3 regions of the Buttiauxella sp. AC038 genome follow, and region 1 is predicted to be linked to each of the others. Evidence: predicted binding sites of a transcription regulator. Region 1 holds the regulator's gene; each other region holds the start of a gene.
What was found. Region 1 encodes sigma-54, which starts transcription at its own class of promoters, with help from an activator protein. Its sites were predicted from a motif close to GTTGGCACANNTTTCGCTNT; they were not measured.

Region 1 (5,469 bases):
GAGCTGGCCGATGCTAACGAACTGGATGCGTTGATTGTTCCAGGTGGCTTTGGTGCGGCAAAAAATCTGTGCGATTTTGCCAGTAAAGGTAGTGAGTGTCAGATTGATGGCGATTTACGCCGCCTTGCCAGGGATTGTCACGCGCAGGGTAAGCCTCTTGGTTTTATCTGTATTGCTCCTGTGATGTTGCCAAAGATTCTTGATGTACCAGTGCGTTTGACCATTGGCACGGATATCGACACCGCAGAAATAGTTGAAGAGATGGGGGCAGAACATGTCCCTTGCCCGGTCGATGATATCGTGGTTGATGAAGAGCAAAAAGTAGTGACCACGCCAGCTTATATGTTGGCAACACGTATTGATGAAGCCGCATTGGGCATCGAGAAACTGGTCGCTCGCGTTATGGATATGACTGCATGAAGAAAGGGCGAATTGCGCTCTTGAGTACCCTGAGGCGCTGGCTATTTCGCGGTGTACTGGCTTTCGCCGGAGTCTGGCTGGCGGGGGTTATTCTGTTTAGCTTTTTGCCTGTGCCGTTTTCAGCCGTAATGGTAGAGAGGCAGCTCAGCGCCTGGTTTAGCGGTGATTTCGGTTACGTAGCTCACTCGGATTGGGTAAGTATGGATGAGATCTCACCGTTGATGGGGCTTGCGGTTATTGCGGCAGAAGACCAGAAATTTCCCAACCACTGGGGATTTGACGTTAATGCTATCGAAAAGGCCATTGCCCATAATGAACGTAATGAAAATCGCGTTCGCGGCGCATCGACACTTTCTCAGCAAACTGCCAAGAACTTGTTTTTGTGGGATGGACGAAGCTATGTCCGTAAAGGTCTTGAGGCTGGGCTAACGCTGGGTATGGAGGCCGTCTGGACTAAACGCCGCATTCTCACGGTTTATCTAAATATCGCGGAATTTGGCGAGGGGATTTTTGGTGTGGAAGCCGCTTCACAGCGCTATTTCCACAAACCAGCAAGCCGTCTGACGGCATCAGAAGCGGCATTGCTGGCTGCTGTATTGCCCAATCCGATTCGCTTTAAAGCGAATGCACCTTCTGGCTATGTACACCAGCGGCAGCAATGGATATTGCGCCAGATGCGCCAGTTGGGTGGCGAGTCATTCATGGCGCAGAATGAGCTGAAGTAAATTAGTCTTCGTCAAAACCTGAATTAAACAGGGCGATAACCGCATTCAAGGCTTGCTCTTCTTCAGGCCCGGTAACTTCAATTTCGATGTGTCCACCTTTAGCGGAATCCAGCATCAGCAATGCAATCACGCTGTTGGCTTCCGCCTCCGTGCCAGCCTCGTTACGCAGCATTACTTCGGCATCAAAGCTTTGCACCAGTTCGAACAGTTTCATTGCTGGGCGCGCGTGCATGCCCAGTTTGTTGGTGATCTCAACGGTCTGTTTTACTGTCATGTTTTGCGTTTTTCCAGCGTACGGTGACGGGATTGCACATTTTTCCCGCGCGAACGGAAATAGTCTGCCAGTTGTTCAGCAATATAAACTGAACGGTGTTTACCGCCTGTACAACCAATTGCCACAGTCAAATAGCTGCGGTTATTGGTTTCCAGCATCGGTAACCACTGCTCAAGATAACTGCGTGTCTGGTAGATAAAATTGTGCACTTCGGTGTGACGGTCAAGGAACGCAGCGACAGGTCTGTCGAGACCAGTCATCGGACGAAGCTTCGGATCCCAATGCGGGTTTGGCAGGAAGCGTACGTCGAATACGTAGTCAGCATCGATTGGAATACCGTGTTTAAAGCCGAAGGACTCGAACACCATAGTCAATTCGCGTTCACGTTTGCCGAGCAGGCGCGTACGCAACATTTCCGCAAGTTCGTGCACTGACATTTCAGAGGTATCGATAATCAGATCAGCTCTGGATTTCAGTGGTTCCAGCAGGTCACTTTCTTCATCAATTGCACTTTCTAACGAAAGATTTTTGTTGGAAAGTGGATGCAATCGACGCGTGTCGCTATAACGACGGATCAGCGTATTGCGATCGGCGTCGAGGAATAATAATTGTGGCGAAAATGAGTCAGGCAGATTACTCATCGCCTGTTCAAAAATTTCCGGGTTTTCCGGCATGTTACGCACGTCGATGCTCACTGCCGCAGAAATTTTTCGCTCTGCGAGAGTTTTGGCAAGATCAGGTAACAGCACCACTGGTAGATTATCTACGCAGTAGAATCCCATATCTTCTAGTGCACGCAAGGCTACAGACTTCCCTGAACCAGAGCGGCCGCTGACGATCATCAGCACCATTTTTTCACTCCCCCAACTTCTCTTGCTGTGATGTCAACACAATCACAGCCAGATTATTCACTTTCACTACCATGTTCTGTTTCGGTAATGATCTGATAAAGCTCTTCATCGCTTTGCGCAGAACGCAGGCGTCGACAAATTGTTTTGTCTGCCAGACGCTTTGCCACCAGAGATAATGTGTGCAAATGCGTTTTTGTTTGATCCGCCGGTACAAGCAGCGCAAACATGAGGTCTACCGGCTGGTTATCAATCGCATCAAATGCGATAGGGGTCTCCAGTTTAATAAACACCCCAACCGCGCGGGTGGTATCTTCTTCCAGCTTCCCATGAGGTATAGCGATACCGTTACCGATACCGGTACTCCCCATACGTTCGCGCGTCAGCACGGCTTCAAAAACCACTTGTGGTGGCAGGCCGAGTTGCTTTGCTGCCAGCTCACTGATGATTTCCAGTGCACGTTTTTTACTCTGGCAATGTACGTTGGTACGAGTACATTCCTTGTTCAGGACATTACTAAGTTGTAGAGCAGAATCGTTGTTCATCATAAGTTCACCTAAGCACCCTGTTATGCTAACGGCCCGTTAAGTAACGAGCCGTCTATGCTGGAACAGTTGCCCGGATTATCAGTGTTGTTTTAGTTTATCTTTATGTTTGGTTAACTGGCGCGCCAGTTTATCAATTAAGCCATCAATTGCCGCATACATATCCTGGCCATCAGAGCTTGCATGGATTTCACCACCATTCACATGAAGCGTTGCATCGGCAATATGCGTGACCTTTTCAACCTTTAACACAATGTAGACCTGGTTAATTCTATCGAAGTACTGCTCCAGTTTGGCAAACTTCGTACTCACAAAATCGCGCAGTGCGTCAGTGATTTCGACGTTTTGTCCTGTAATGTTGAGCTGCATAGTGTCTTCCTTATCGGTTAAGTCATACCAGCTGTTTACGCTGATTTGACGGTGGTATGGATAAAGACTCTCGGTACTTCGCAACAGTGCGGCGTGCCACCATGATCCCCTGATCGGATAGCATAGTCGTTAACTTGCTATCACTCAGAGGTTTCGCAGGGTTTTCCGCAGCAATTAATTTCTTCACCAGTGCCCGAATCGCCGTAGATGAGGCCTCGCCTCCGCCTTCGGTATTCACATGGCTTGAGAAGAAATACTTCAATTCAAAAATGCCGCGTGGACTGTGCAAATATTTTTGCGTGGTCACACGGGAAATAGTCGATTCATGCATTTCGACTACTTGGGCGATATCAGCAAGAACCATCGGTTTCATGTGCTCTTCGCCGTGCTCAAAAAAACCTTGTTGCTGCTCAACGATACAGCGACTGACGCGCAGCAGCGTATCGTTGCGACTTTCAAGACTTTTAATCAACCACTTCGCTTCTTGCAGGTTACTGCGAATAAATTGTGAGTCGCTGTCATTGCGGGCATTGGTACCCATTGCAGCGTACTGCTGATTAATTTTAAGGCGTGGAATGCTGTCGGCGTTTAATTCTACCGTCCAGCGCCCCTGAATCTTTTTGACCAGAATATCGGGAATGACATATTCGGGTTCACTGGTTTGAATCGATTGGCCTGGGCGTGGATCCAGAGACTGAATCAGGCACATTGCCTCTTTCAGAACTTCTTCTTTCAGGCGAGTGACGCGCATCAGGCTACGGAAATCATGGTTGGCCAGTAGATCCAGATGATCGCTGACAATCAGTCGTGCCTCGGTCAGCCACGGTGTTTCTCTGGCGTACTGAGAAAGTTGGATGAGCAAGCAATCGCGGAGATCGCGTGCGGCAACGCCAACAGGATCAAAACGCTGGACGCGTTTAAGTACCGCTTCTACTTCGTCGATCGTGATTTCTTCATCGCCCATGCTTTCCAGAATTTCTTCCAGCGAAACCGTGAGATAACCCATCTCATCGACAGCATCGACAATAGATGTCGCAATGGCAGTATCGGTATCAGAGAACGGAGTGAGATCGACCTGCCACATCAGGTAATCCTGAAGTGACTGGGTAGTTTCCCCTTGATAAACCGGCAGCTCGTCATCACTGTAATCAGAGCCTGTTCCTGATGGCGTGCCCGCGGTGTAGATCTCGTCCCAGCTGGTATCTAACGGCAATTCGTCAGGCATCTCTTTTTGTTCGAGAGCTTCACGGGTATCTAACGCTTCGTTTTCACGAACTTCCTGAGTTTCAATTTCTTCATGCAGATCGGTTTGCTCAAGCAGTGGGTTACTTTCCAGGGCTTGTTGGAGTTCTTGCTGAAGCTCTAACGTTGACAACTGCAACAGGCGGATTGCCTGCTGTAACTGTGGAGTCATAGCAAGTTGTTGGCTAAGCCGTAATTGCAAACCTTGCTTCATATTCAGAGCGAGCTTCCTCAGGTATATACCCGGCATACTTCGAGTTGCCCGAACGTGGGCAACTCGAATTACCCAGAGTATTAATAATTATACTTCCTACCCTATCAGAGTCTGAACTCTTCGCCCAGATAGACGCGCTTAACATGCTCATCTTCCAGGATTTCCGCAGGCGTGCCATGGGCAATTAACTGGCCCTGGCTTACGATGTAGGCTCGTTCACACACGGCCAACGTTTCGCGTACGTTATGGTCAGTAATCAGCACACCAAGCCCGCTATCGCGCAAGTGCTCGATAATCCGCTTGATGTCGATGACGGAGATTGGGTCAACACCTGCAAAAGGTTCGTCCAAAAGAATAAATTTCGGGTTTGCAGCCAGAGCGCGGGCAATTTCAACACGACGGCGCTCACCACCAGACAGAGACTGCCCGAGGTTATTGCGCAGATGCTCAATGTGAAACTCTTCCATCAACTCATTCGCACGGTCTTCACGCTGCTCAGCGCTGAGGTCATCACGAATTTGCAGGACAGCCATCAAGTTATCGAACACGCTTAAGCGACGGAAAATTGACGCTTCTTGCGGTAAATACCCAATCCCGCGACGGGCACGAGCATGAAGCGGCAGAAGACTAATGTCTTCATCATCAATAATGATGTTCCCTGCATCACGCGGCACAATGCCAACAACCATGTAAAAAGTCGTGGTTTTGCCTGCACCGTTAGGGCCAAGTAAACCGACAATTTCACCTGATTTAACGGTCAGGCTGACGTCTTCAACAACGCGGCGGCCTTTGTAGGCTTTGGCGAGATGTTTTGCAATTAAAGTAGCCATAA
Region 2 (5,469 bases), 1.3 Mb from region 1:
GAAGGTGAATGATGTCGGGTTTACAAAACCCTGGTAGGTCGCGAAAAACACACCAGCAATACCCGCCGTTGAAGCGCCCAGCGTAAAGGCGGAGAGCTTCACCAGCACATGGTTGAGCCCCATGGATCGGCAGGCAATTTCATCTTCACGCAACGCCTCCCATGCGCGGCCAATCGGCATACGCGTCAGGCGGTGTTTGATGTACAGCACCAGTAAAACCACCAGCACCAGAATGGCGTAGATGAATATAAACTTCAGATTCGGGTTATAGGTGAGATGGAAGAACTCGTGGAAAGGCACGCCACCTTCTTCTTTGGCACGCCGTCCAAACTCAAGGCCAAACAGCGTCGGTGGTGGCGCTGAAATGCCGTTAGGGCCGCCGGTAAACGTCAGCCAGTTATTCAGCACCAGGCGGATAATCTCCCCGAAGCCGAGGGTCACGATCGCCAGATAATCGCCGTGCATGCGCAAAACCGGGAAACCGAGTAAAGCCCCCGCTGCCGCTGCCATCAGCGCCGAAAGCGGCAACATCGACCAGAACCCCAGCCCGAGATACTGGTAACCCAGCGCCAACCCATACGCGCCAATGGCGTAGAAGGCGACATATCCCAGATCCAGCAAACCTGCGAGCCCAACAACAATGTTTAACCCAAGGCCGAGCAGCACATAGATAAGCCCGAGGATCGCCACCGTCAGCACATATTTGGTCGCCACAAACGGGAAGCAAATCGCCAGCGCTATCACCAGTGGAATTATCCAGCGCATGCGGCTTTTGTATTCTGGCGGGCGCACATACACGCCTGAGTTATCCGTTTCAAAACGGCTTAAAAAACGCATTCCGGTAGAGGTGGTAAAAAAAGCACTCAGCAAAAATCGGCCGACCATCACCACCGCGATAATCGCCACCAGCCGCTGGCCTTCGAAGTTAAAGCTGTAGCCATCGAGCACCACGCCAACTATCGGGCCAAAAACAATTAACGCCACTAACCCTGCAAAAACCGCATCCAGCAGGCAACGTTTTAGGGAAAAGCCTTCATGCAAAGCCGTTTCAGATGTCATGTTTTGCTCCCTCACACTTTGGCAACGATAGGTCGGCCAAGCAGCCCCTGAGGACGGAAAATGAGGATCACGACCAGCAACCCAAACGAGAACACATCTTTGTAATCAGAATTCACCATGCCCGAGAATTGCGCCTCGGCAATGCCAAGAATCAGCCCGCCAAGCATTGCGCCGGGTAATGAACCAATCCCGCCCAGTACCGCCGCCGTGAAGGCTTTAATGCCAATAATAAAACCGGCGTAAAAATCGAAAGTGCCGTAGTTCATGGTGATCAGCACCCCGGCAAGCCCGGCCATCGAGGCGCCAATCACAAACACTATGGAGATAATGCGGTCGGTGTTAATCCCCAATATCGAGGCCATTTTGCGGTCTTGCTGCACGGCCCGGCACATGCGCCCCAGTTTGGTATTGCCGATAATCCAGGTGAGCAGCAACATGCCAGCAAACGAGGCAATCAAAATGAACACTTTGGTGTAAGTGATTTGCACAAAACCATCGCCAATATGGAAACGGAACACACCATCAAGCATGGTTGGGATCCCCTGCTGGCGCGGCCCCTGACTGATTTGTGCGTAGTTTTGCAGGATTAGCGACATACCGATGGCGGAAATCAGCGGCGCTAAACGTGTGGAGTTGCGCAGCGGTTTATAGGCGATGCGCTCAATAGTCCAGCCGTAAACGCCCGTTACCACAATGGTGAACACCAGCGTGCCGAGAATGAGTAAAGGAAACGACTGCAAACCAAAGTACGACAACAGCGCAAGCCCGATGGCGCACAGATATGCGGAGATCATATACACTTCGCCGTGAGCGAAGTTAATCATGCCAATAATGCCGTAAACCATGGTGTAGCCAATGGCTATCAACCCGTAGACGGAACCTAGCGTTACGCCATTGATCAATTGTTGCAGGAAGAATGCGTCCATAGATAGGCAATCTCTTTTGTGACTGCGCCGATAACGACGCAGCCAGAATTAATAAGGCGTAATTGTTGCAGCCAGTTTGGACACGGCCTGCGCGGAAGAACCGGAGCGTACATGAAGTACGTGAGGATTCTGAGCACAGCCCGGGTTCAAAATGGCAAATAAAATAGCCTTACTGAACCTCTTTGTATTTGCCCTTATCATCCCACTGATAAACCACGTAATCGGACACTTTCAGGTCGCCTTTATCATCCCAGGCTTTTTTGCCCATCACGGTATCCACCGGGTTTGCTTTTAGCCAGGCACTGGCTTTGGCTGAATCTGTGCCGCCAGTGGCTTTAAATGCCGCAGCAATCGCCTGAACAGAAGCGTAGGAATAGAGGGTGTAACCTTCCGGTTCAAATTTACTGGCGCGGAATTTGTCGATTACCGCTTTGCCATCAGGGATTAAGCGAGGATCTTTACCGAAGGTCATGTAAATACCATTGGTGTATTGTGGGCCGCCTGCCGCAGTCACCATCTCTTCATTCACGATGCAGTCGCCGGAGAAGAATTTCGCCTGCACGCCCTGCTCACGCATCTGGCGCACCAGCGGCCCCGCTTCCGGGTGGCAACCGCCGAAGAACACCACGTCTGGTTTTTGCGCACCGATTTTGGTGACCAGTGCGTTAAAGTCTTTTTCACCGCGCGACAAGCCTTCGTACATCACATCATTGACGCCGCGTTTTGCGAGTGCCGTTTTGGTGGCATCTGCAAGCCCCTGCCCGTAAGTGTCTTTATCGTGAATAATCACCACACGTTTGGCTTTGAGCTTATCGATAATGAAATCGCTGGCGACCTTCCCTTGCTGGTCATCACGCCCGCACATGCGGAACATATCGCTCATCTTGCGCTCGGTGATAAGCGGGTTGGTCGACCCCGGGGTGATAGCAAGAATACCCGCGTCGTTGTAAACCTCAGAGGCAGGCATGGTAGACGATGAACAGAAGTGGCCGACCACGGCTTTCACTTTATCCTGATCCACCAGACGGTTAGCTACGGAGACCGCTTGTTTAGGTTCGCAAGCGTCATCGCCCTGGACCAGTTTGATTTTTTCACCATTAATCCCACCAGCAGCATTAATATCTTCGGCGGCCTGAGTCGCGCCATGCCAGTACTGATCGCCATAGGTCGCGTTCGGCCCGGTAAACGGCCCTGCGACACCGATGACAATATCGGCATGGGCGGAAAACGCCGTTACCAGACAACCAGCCAACACCAGAGAAAGAGGACTTCTGATCAATTTCAGCGACATTTGTATGTTCCTTAGCAAATCAGCAAAGAGGTTTATGCAAAACGGTGTAAGAGCCATTTTCAAAAGCAAAAACGCGAACAAAATGCACTATCCAGTCAATTTCCTGTGGGTTACAGCGAGGTTTCCATACGGGGTTTCCTTACGATTTTCACGGCCTTGAACATTAAGCAAAATGGTTGCCAGATTTGGTTACCGGTTGCCTGGTTCAGACTTATTTGAGTATAGAGCGCCGTTTTAAGCGCTCCGGCACCTTGCAGTGAAATTACAGCGGGGATCACATCTGGTTAACAATAAAGCAGTGATGTACAAAATTCATACGCCTTTGCACCAATATAGTCCGCATATAAATGATGGTTAATATTCAGCAGAGAAATAGCTCGATGCGTGATTTGCATACACTGATTGCAGATAAGACAAATTCGCCTTAATACTCAACAAGTTGAACATAAAAAGAGCAAACGAAAAACTTTTTCGCGAACCCTTTGACATGCCCCTCCCGAATCGCTAATATGCGCCCCGTTAACCGATTCCTCTGTAGTTCAGTCGGTAGAACGGCGGACTGTTAATCCGTATGTCACTGGTTCGAGTCCAGTCAGAGGAGCCAAATTCGAGAGCCCGCTTAAGGAAACTTAAGCGGGCTTTTTTGTTTTTGTGGGTTTTGATAATTCTCTGGCAGCACTAACGGGCACATCCTGATGTACCTGTGTGCCAGGCTGATTGTGTTTTAAAAGACACCAGAGCAGTCATGCAGATACTACCCTTTCACACTGCTCCCTTTAAAACTGGCTTAACCAGAATAGAGAGGACGACTCAATGATCACGTTATGCAAAGCTTGCGGCACATCTTATGAGGCCAGCGGTTTCCATCCAGAACATTGCAAAATCTGCAAAGATGAACGCCAGTATCTGCCAGTAACGGGGCAGCAATGGGTCGATTGTGACAGCCTTTTTAGTTCACATACCAATTCGTGGAAACAACATGAAACCCACCTCTTCAGCATTCAAACCGTGCCTGAGTTTGCGATCGGTCAACGCGCTTTTCTTCTGAGAATGCCGGAGGGCAATATTCTGTGGGATTGCATTGCCACACTCGACGACGCAACAAAAACGCTGATTCATTCACTGGGCGGTCTCAAAGCTATCGCCATATCGCATCCTCATTTCTACAGCACCATGCAGGATTGGGCCGCCGAGTTTGAAGCCCCGATTTACCTTCATGCCAGCGATAGCAAGTGGATCATGCGCGACAGTCCATGGATTACACTTTGGGAAGGCGACACCCTTAAACTGGGCACAAACGTCACTGTATTACGACTCGGTGGGCACTTCGCCGGCAGCAGCGTCCTGCACTGGGCACAAGACGAAGGAATGCTGCTTTGTGGGGACACCGTTCAAGTCACCCCTGGCGCGGATGCGGTCTCCTTCATGTGGAGCTACCCGAATATGCTACCGCTGCCAGCAGTGACGGTCGGCAACATCATCAGCCAGCTGAGCGGCGTGAAATTTTCGAAACTCTATGGCGCGTTTGAAGGAAAGGAGATCGCAAAAAATGCCGATGAGATAGTGCGCCGTTCAGGCGAAAAGTATATTGCCTGCCTCAGTTAACGATGTAGCCAGATTCGAAAGCTGGTTTAAAAATCGTTGTTGGGAAATTCATCGGGTGCTTATCGTTAAACCTGGCGGGCGATGCAGAGTCCGGAAATGAAGACTCACTTCCGGATTTTGTTCCTGTGGGCAAAACTAGATTTCAAATGGGAATTTCATGCCCCATTCTTTACGCATATTATCCATGATTTTTAATACGGCGATTGTGTCTTGCGGTTTCATTACGTCACTTGCCGTTTTTCCCTGACGAATACAATTGTTGGTGTGCCTTAATTGATATTCAAAGCCATCGAAATCAAACGGGAAGTGATACTCTTTTTTATTGTCATTCTGGTAAACAGTAAAACCATTTGCCGCATGAGGTGTGTCGATAACAATATAGCCATTCTTACATTGAATAACCGCTTGCTGGCGCGACAACGCTTCTACCGATGAGCTTAGCAAAGCAACTTGCCCTTTTTCATACTGCATATAGTAGAAACTTGACAGGTCGACGCCACCTTCTGATAACACGGCATTGGACACCACGCGTTCAGGCTTATACCCCAACAGCATGCAGGTAATACCAATAACGTAAATTCCCACATC
Region 3 (5,469 bases), 3.4 Mb from region 1:
ATCACCGAGGGCATAAATATTCGCGTCAGATGTCTGCAACTGGCGGTTCACCTGAATCCCACGGTTTACCGCCAGCCCGGCGTGCTGCGCCAGGTCGACGTTTGGACGCAGGCCAATCGCCGCTACCACGGCATCCACGGTGACTATTCGCCCGTTGCTCAATGCCGCATGAATTCCCTGTGGTGTTTGGCTGAGTGATTCAAGCCGCTGATTAAACAACAGTTCGACGCCCATTTGGTTCAGGCGCTGCTGCAAACGGCTGCTAACCTCCGCAGGCATCAACGAGGCGAGCAGGCTGGCGGCGTTATCCACCAGAATCACCTGCTTCCCAGCGCGGCAAAAATCCATCGCCAGTTCGGTGCCAATCAAACCGCCGCCCAGAATCATCACGCGTTTAGCCTCGCGCAGCGTTGATTCACAGGCCAGATATTCCTGCTGGCTGTTGAGCGTCAGCATCAGCTCTTTGCCTTCAATTGGCGGCAGGAGGGCGCGGGAACCCGTTGCCAGCACCAGTTTGTCGTACTGCCATTGCTGGTCACCGCATTTCACCAGGCGTTCGCGAGTGTCGATACCTGACACCCAACTGTTGGCGTTTAGCGTCAGGTCAAACTGTTCAGCAAATTCACCGGCATGTTGCCGCGTGAGGTCGCAAGCTCGCTGATTCAGGCTGATAACATGGCTGAGATCGGGCTTGTTGTATTCGTCCATGCTGTCGGCGGCAATCATGCGCACAGGTACCTGCGCGTCATGTTTGCGGATATTTTTCACCAGCTGGCGGGCGGCAAAGCCCGAACCGATAATCACAATGCCATGCTTCATTTTGCCTCCGTTGCCAGCACATCAAATACGTCTTTCCCAAGCGAGCATTCAGGGCACAGGAAGCTGTCCGGCACTTCGCTCCACGGCGTTCCTGGCGCGACATCCTGCATCGGTTCGCCGGTTTGTGGGTCGTAAATCCACTGACAAACACTGCATTGCATTTGTGGGCCTAAATCGGCGCAGGCTGGCTTTTCAACCATGCTTTCTTGCGGTGCTACAAAGGGCGCAGAAGCGAGCGGCGTTAACGCCCACTGGCGGGCAATTTCGCGACCGTGTTCACGACAGATTGCGAGCGCATCGATATCCGGGCGCCATTTCGCTTTTAGGCTTAGTGACATTTCAAAACCGGCATCCTGCAAGCGGGTAGAGAGTCGGTCTACTGCACCGCCACTCCAGCCATGGGAACCGAATGCGCTGGCGCGTTTATTACGAAAACGCAGGCCGGTCATCTCCTCAACCAGGCCTGCAATTTTCGGCATCATCACGTTATTCATCGTGGATGTTCCTGCCAGCACTCCCTTGGAGCGGAACACATTAGTGAGGATCTCGTTTTTATCATGGCGGGCAACGTTGAAAATTTTCACCGCCACGCGCGGATCGACTTCGTTGATCCCTTGGGCAATAGCATCCGCCATCATACGGGTGTTGTTGGACATGGTGTCGTAGAAAATCGTGATGCGATCTTCTTGATAATCAGCCGCCCACTTTAAGTACAACTCCACGATTTGTGTTGGGTTATCGCGCCATACCACACCGTGAGACGTCGCAATCATATCTACCGGCAGATTGAAGCCGAGAATTTCGGTGATTTTGGGAGTGACCAGGCGGCTAAACGGGGTCAGAATGTTGGCGTAGTAGCGCTGGCATTGTTCAAATAGCTCGGCCTGATCGACTTCATCGTTAAACAGATGCTCATCACAATAGTGTTGGCCAAAAGCATCGTTACTAAATAGCACTGCGTCACCGGTCATGTAAGTCATCATGCTGTCAGGCCAGTGCAGCATAGGTGTTTCAACGAAAATCAGTTGCTTGCCGTTGCCGATGTCCAGGCTATCGCCAGTTTTCACTACGTGGAAATTCCACTCCGGGTGATGGTGGTGGCCGTTGATGGAGTCCACGCCGTTGGCGGTACAGTAAATCGGTGTGTTGGGAATGCGTGACATCAATTCCGTCAGCGCGCCCGCATGGTCTTCTTCAGCGTGATTGATGATGATGTAATCGAGGCTATTCAGGTCAATTTCGGCAGCCAGGTTCTGCACAAACTCACGGCTGAATTTATGGTCAACAGTGTCGATGAGTACCGTTTTCTCTTCACGGATCAGATAGCTGTTGTAGCTACTGCCTTTCAGCGTTTTGTATTCGGTGCCGTGAAAATCACGCACTTCCCAGTCACGTTGACCAACCCATTGAATGTTGTTTTTAACCTGAATTGCCATTTGTCAGTACCTCAAAAAGAATGAAAAAACGGTGCTCGTATTTGAGTTATTACAAATGGCGTGCCAACTTTTTATAATATTGATTAATATGAATATATTTGTTTTTTTTAACTTTTCATTGTCAAAATGACAATTATAATATTAGTCTTTTTGACAATTGAATTGTCTTTTTGACTATCAAGGGCTAAGTTAGCGAGAATCGTCCTCTGGAGCCGCTTATGAGCCTTTCAATTACCTCCCTTGCCAACATTGCCATTGACCTGCAAAGCGGCATTTCTCATCAGGATCGCTTTGCTCGTTTAATTCGCACTTTGCGCCAACTTTTAGGGGGAGATGCCACGGCGCTACTGCGTTATGAAGCGCGGCAGTTTCGCCCGCTGGCAATTGATGGGCTGGCGCAAGATGTGCTTGGTCGACGTTTTGATTTAGATGCCCATCCTCGCCTGGAAGCAATAGCACGGGCAGGGGACGTGGTGCGCTTCCCGGCAGAAAGTGAATTGCCCGATCCTTATGATGGACTCATTCCTGACCACACCGACTTAAAAGTTCATGCCTGTCTTGGGTTACCACTATTTGCCGATCAGAACCTGATAGGTGCATTAACCGTGGATGGTATGGACCCTTTGCAGTTCGATCATTTCAGCGATGAAGAATTGCGCTTAATTAGCGTGTTGGCCGCAGGGGCACTGAATAATGCCTTGTTGATGGAACAGCTTGAAAACCAAACGCCTGCTGTTGTCTCCACTCCCATTACGAGCAAAACCAGCAGTGCCGAGATGGTGGGCTTGTCTGCAGGGATTATGCAGCTTAAGAAAGAGATAGAAATTGTCGCCGGTTCTGACCTGAATGTGCTGATAACTGGGGAAACGGGTGTTGGGAAAGAGCTGGTGGCGCGTGCTATTCACAGTGGGTCGGTACGTGCCGCAAATCCGCTGGTGTATCTCAACTGTGCGGCATTACCGGAAAGCGTGGCGGAAAGTGAACTGTTTGGTCACGTAAAGGGGGCATTTACCGGGGCAATTCATCATCGAACCGGCAAATTTGAAATGGCGGATAACGGCACGCTATTCCTCGATGAAATAGGGGAACTGCCATTAACGCTACAGGCAAAATTGTTGCGAGTTTTACAGTATGGCGATATTCAGCGTGTGGGCGATGACAGCAGCCAAAGGGTAAATGTGCGGGTGCTGGCGGCGACCAATCGTGACTTAAAGCAGCACGTACTAGCAGGTGATTTTCGTGCCGATCTATTCCACCGTTTAAGCGTCTTCCCACTGCACGTTCCACCGCTACGCGAGCGTGGCGATGACATCACTCTATTGGCTGGGTTCTTCTGTGAGCAAAGCCGCGTAAAAATGGGGCTGAAACAGGTCGCCTTAACGGATGGCGCTCGGGAATTACTGCGTCGATACGACTGGCCCGGAAATATTCGCGAGCTGGAGCATGCTCTTTATCGCGCCACTGTGCTTGCACGCTCCGGTAAACCGGATGGAGAAATCTGGCTGGAACCGCAGCATTTTCAACTGATGGATGTTGAGGCTAAACCTGCAAGTACAGCTGTAGCCCGCGTGGCTGAGGTCGATAACTTGCGGACGGCAACTGATGATTTCCAGCGGCGGATTATTATCAGCACGCTGGAGGCTAATGCGGGGAATTGGGCTGCGAGTGCCCGGCAGTTGCAACTAGATGTCGCTAATTTACACCGCCTGGCGAAACGTCTTGGTGTGAAGTAGTGTTTTCAGGGAATTTTTGATTTCCTGGCACAAGAGCCTGCTACCCACTCGATAAATTCATTTTTAGGCAGGGCTTTACTGAAGAACCAGCCCTGTCCGTACTGCACACCCTGTTTACGCAACCATGCCGCCTGACTGGGGGTTTCAATGCCTTCGGCCACCATCAAAATACCCAGAGCCTTTGCCATTTCAATAATATGTGGAGTGACATTTTTATATTCGAGAGCATCGACGAATGATTTATCTATTTTAAGGATATCTACATCCAGATCTTGTAAATAACTCAGGCTGGAATAACCGGTTCCAAAATCATCAATATAGATGGCGTGCCCGGCCTTTCGATATTGCGCAATAATCGGTGCTGTAATTTTCGGGTCAGAAAAGCCACGTTCAGTAATCTCAAATGCTATCTGTTTTGGATTAACTGAATAACGTGCCAGGTACGGACGAGTGATATCAAGAATATGCAGGCTACGCGCATCCTGAACACCCATGTTCACAGAAATATGATGATGAGGATGCTTGCTTAACCAGTCGCCCAACTCAAGAAAAATGCGCTTAATGACCTGCTCTGTTAATTGTGTTACCAACCCGGTTTGCTCCGCCAGTGGGATAAACATATCCGGGTTTAACATTGAGCCATCTTGTTGCTGCCAACGAATTAAGGCTTCCGCACCGACAATCTCGCCACTTTGAAGATGAACAATAGGTTGATAAACCACGCTAAATTCATTGTTTTTAATAGCATCCATCAGCCTGTTTCGAGGTGATAACAATCGACGCAAAATACTAATCAAGAGTCCACCTGCAGCGAGGCTTATAATTAAGCCCACAGGCAGCCAGATAAACAATTGCTGATACCAGGCGGTCGTCAGGGGTTCCATTGACGCCCAGGCAATCATGGCCAGACCAAGATTATTATCCCGACGAATCACGTAGAAATTGTTGTTGCTTTGAAATTCGTCCGTACCTTGTTTCAGCGCTTCGTGCCATGTCTCGGGGATATATCGGCTGTTGCTGGCAATGATCTGATTATTATGCAGCCCAATCATCGCAATATTTAACGTGTAACTACCAAAGGGGAGAACATCAATAAATGACATTGGGTCAATTAATGCAAGATGAGGCTTTTTGCCGATATATACCATCTTGCGTTGAAAATCGGGTATCGGTGGAGTGGTATACCAAGCGTTAAAACCATGAATGCCCTGACGGTCTGGCTTACCTAATGTAGCACTATGAGTAATGGACTCCAGTGAAGTACACAAAATATGCGCATCTTGCTGGAACATCACTTCTTGCACGTAGCGATATTCAAGAGCGATACGATGCATGGCTTCCGCGTGTGCTGGCGAACATGTATTGTCATTAAAGCGGTTAATATCATTAATCGCAGAAACAGCCTGGTCGATGACTTTGCCGGTGCGAAGCAATGCGTGATCGGCAAACTCTCCTAATTCATCATGAAATGCGTGTTCAGC

Region 2: AC0IXI_RS08840 (branched-chain amino acid ABC transporter substrate-binding protein) is a predicted target of sigma-54. The motif match lies at 3,441-3,460, and genes of this name have one in related genera.
Region 3: norV (anaerobic nitric oxide reductase flavorubredoxin) is a predicted target of sigma-54. The motif match lies at 2,304-2,323, and genes of this name have one in related genera.

The regions. Positions count from the first base shown of each region.
Region 1 is NZ_CEEDCQ010000001.1:513,145-518,613, forward strand. It holds gene elbB (isoprenoid biosynthesis glyoxalase ElbB) at 1-420, shown strand, start outside; gene mtgA (monofunctional biosynthetic peptidoglycan transglycosylase) at 417-1,145, shown strand; gene npr (PTS phosphocarrier protein NPr) at 1,147-1,419, opposite strand; gene rapZ (RNase adapter RapZ) at 1,416-2,270, opposite strand; gene ptsN (PTS IIA-like nitrogen regulatory protein PtsN) at 2,324-2,815, opposite strand; gene hpf (ribosome hibernation promoting factor) at 2,894-3,181, opposite strand; gene rpoN (RNA polymerase factor sigma-54) at 3,204-4,637, opposite strand; gene lptB (LPS export ABC transporter ATP-binding protein) at 4,742-5,467, opposite strand.
Region 2 is NZ_CEEDCQ010000001.1:1,850,314-1,855,782, reverse strand. It holds gene livM (high-affinity branched-chain amino acid ABC transporter permease LivM) at 1-1,059, opposite strand, end outside; gene AC0IXI_RS08845 (ABC transporter permease subunit) at 1,071-1,985, opposite strand; gene AC0IXI_RS08840 (branched-chain amino acid ABC transporter substrate-binding protein) at 2,155-3,276, opposite strand; tRNA gene AC0IXI_RS08835 (tRNA-Asn) at 3,805-3,880, shown strand; gene AC0IXI_RS08830 (MBL fold metallo-hydrolase) at 4,090-4,881, shown strand; gene AC0IXI_RS08825 (Gfo/Idh/MocA family protein) at 5,017-5,469, opposite strand, start outside.
Region 3 is NZ_CEEDCQ010000001.1:3,905,110-3,910,578, reverse strand. It holds gene norW (NADH:flavorubredoxin reductase NorW) at 1-819, opposite strand, end outside; gene norV (anaerobic nitric oxide reductase flavorubredoxin) at 816-2,255, opposite strand; gene norR (nitric oxide reductase transcriptional regulator NorR) at 2,474-3,988, shown strand; gene AC0IXI_RS18540 (EAL domain-containing protein) at 3,994-5,469, opposite strand, start outside.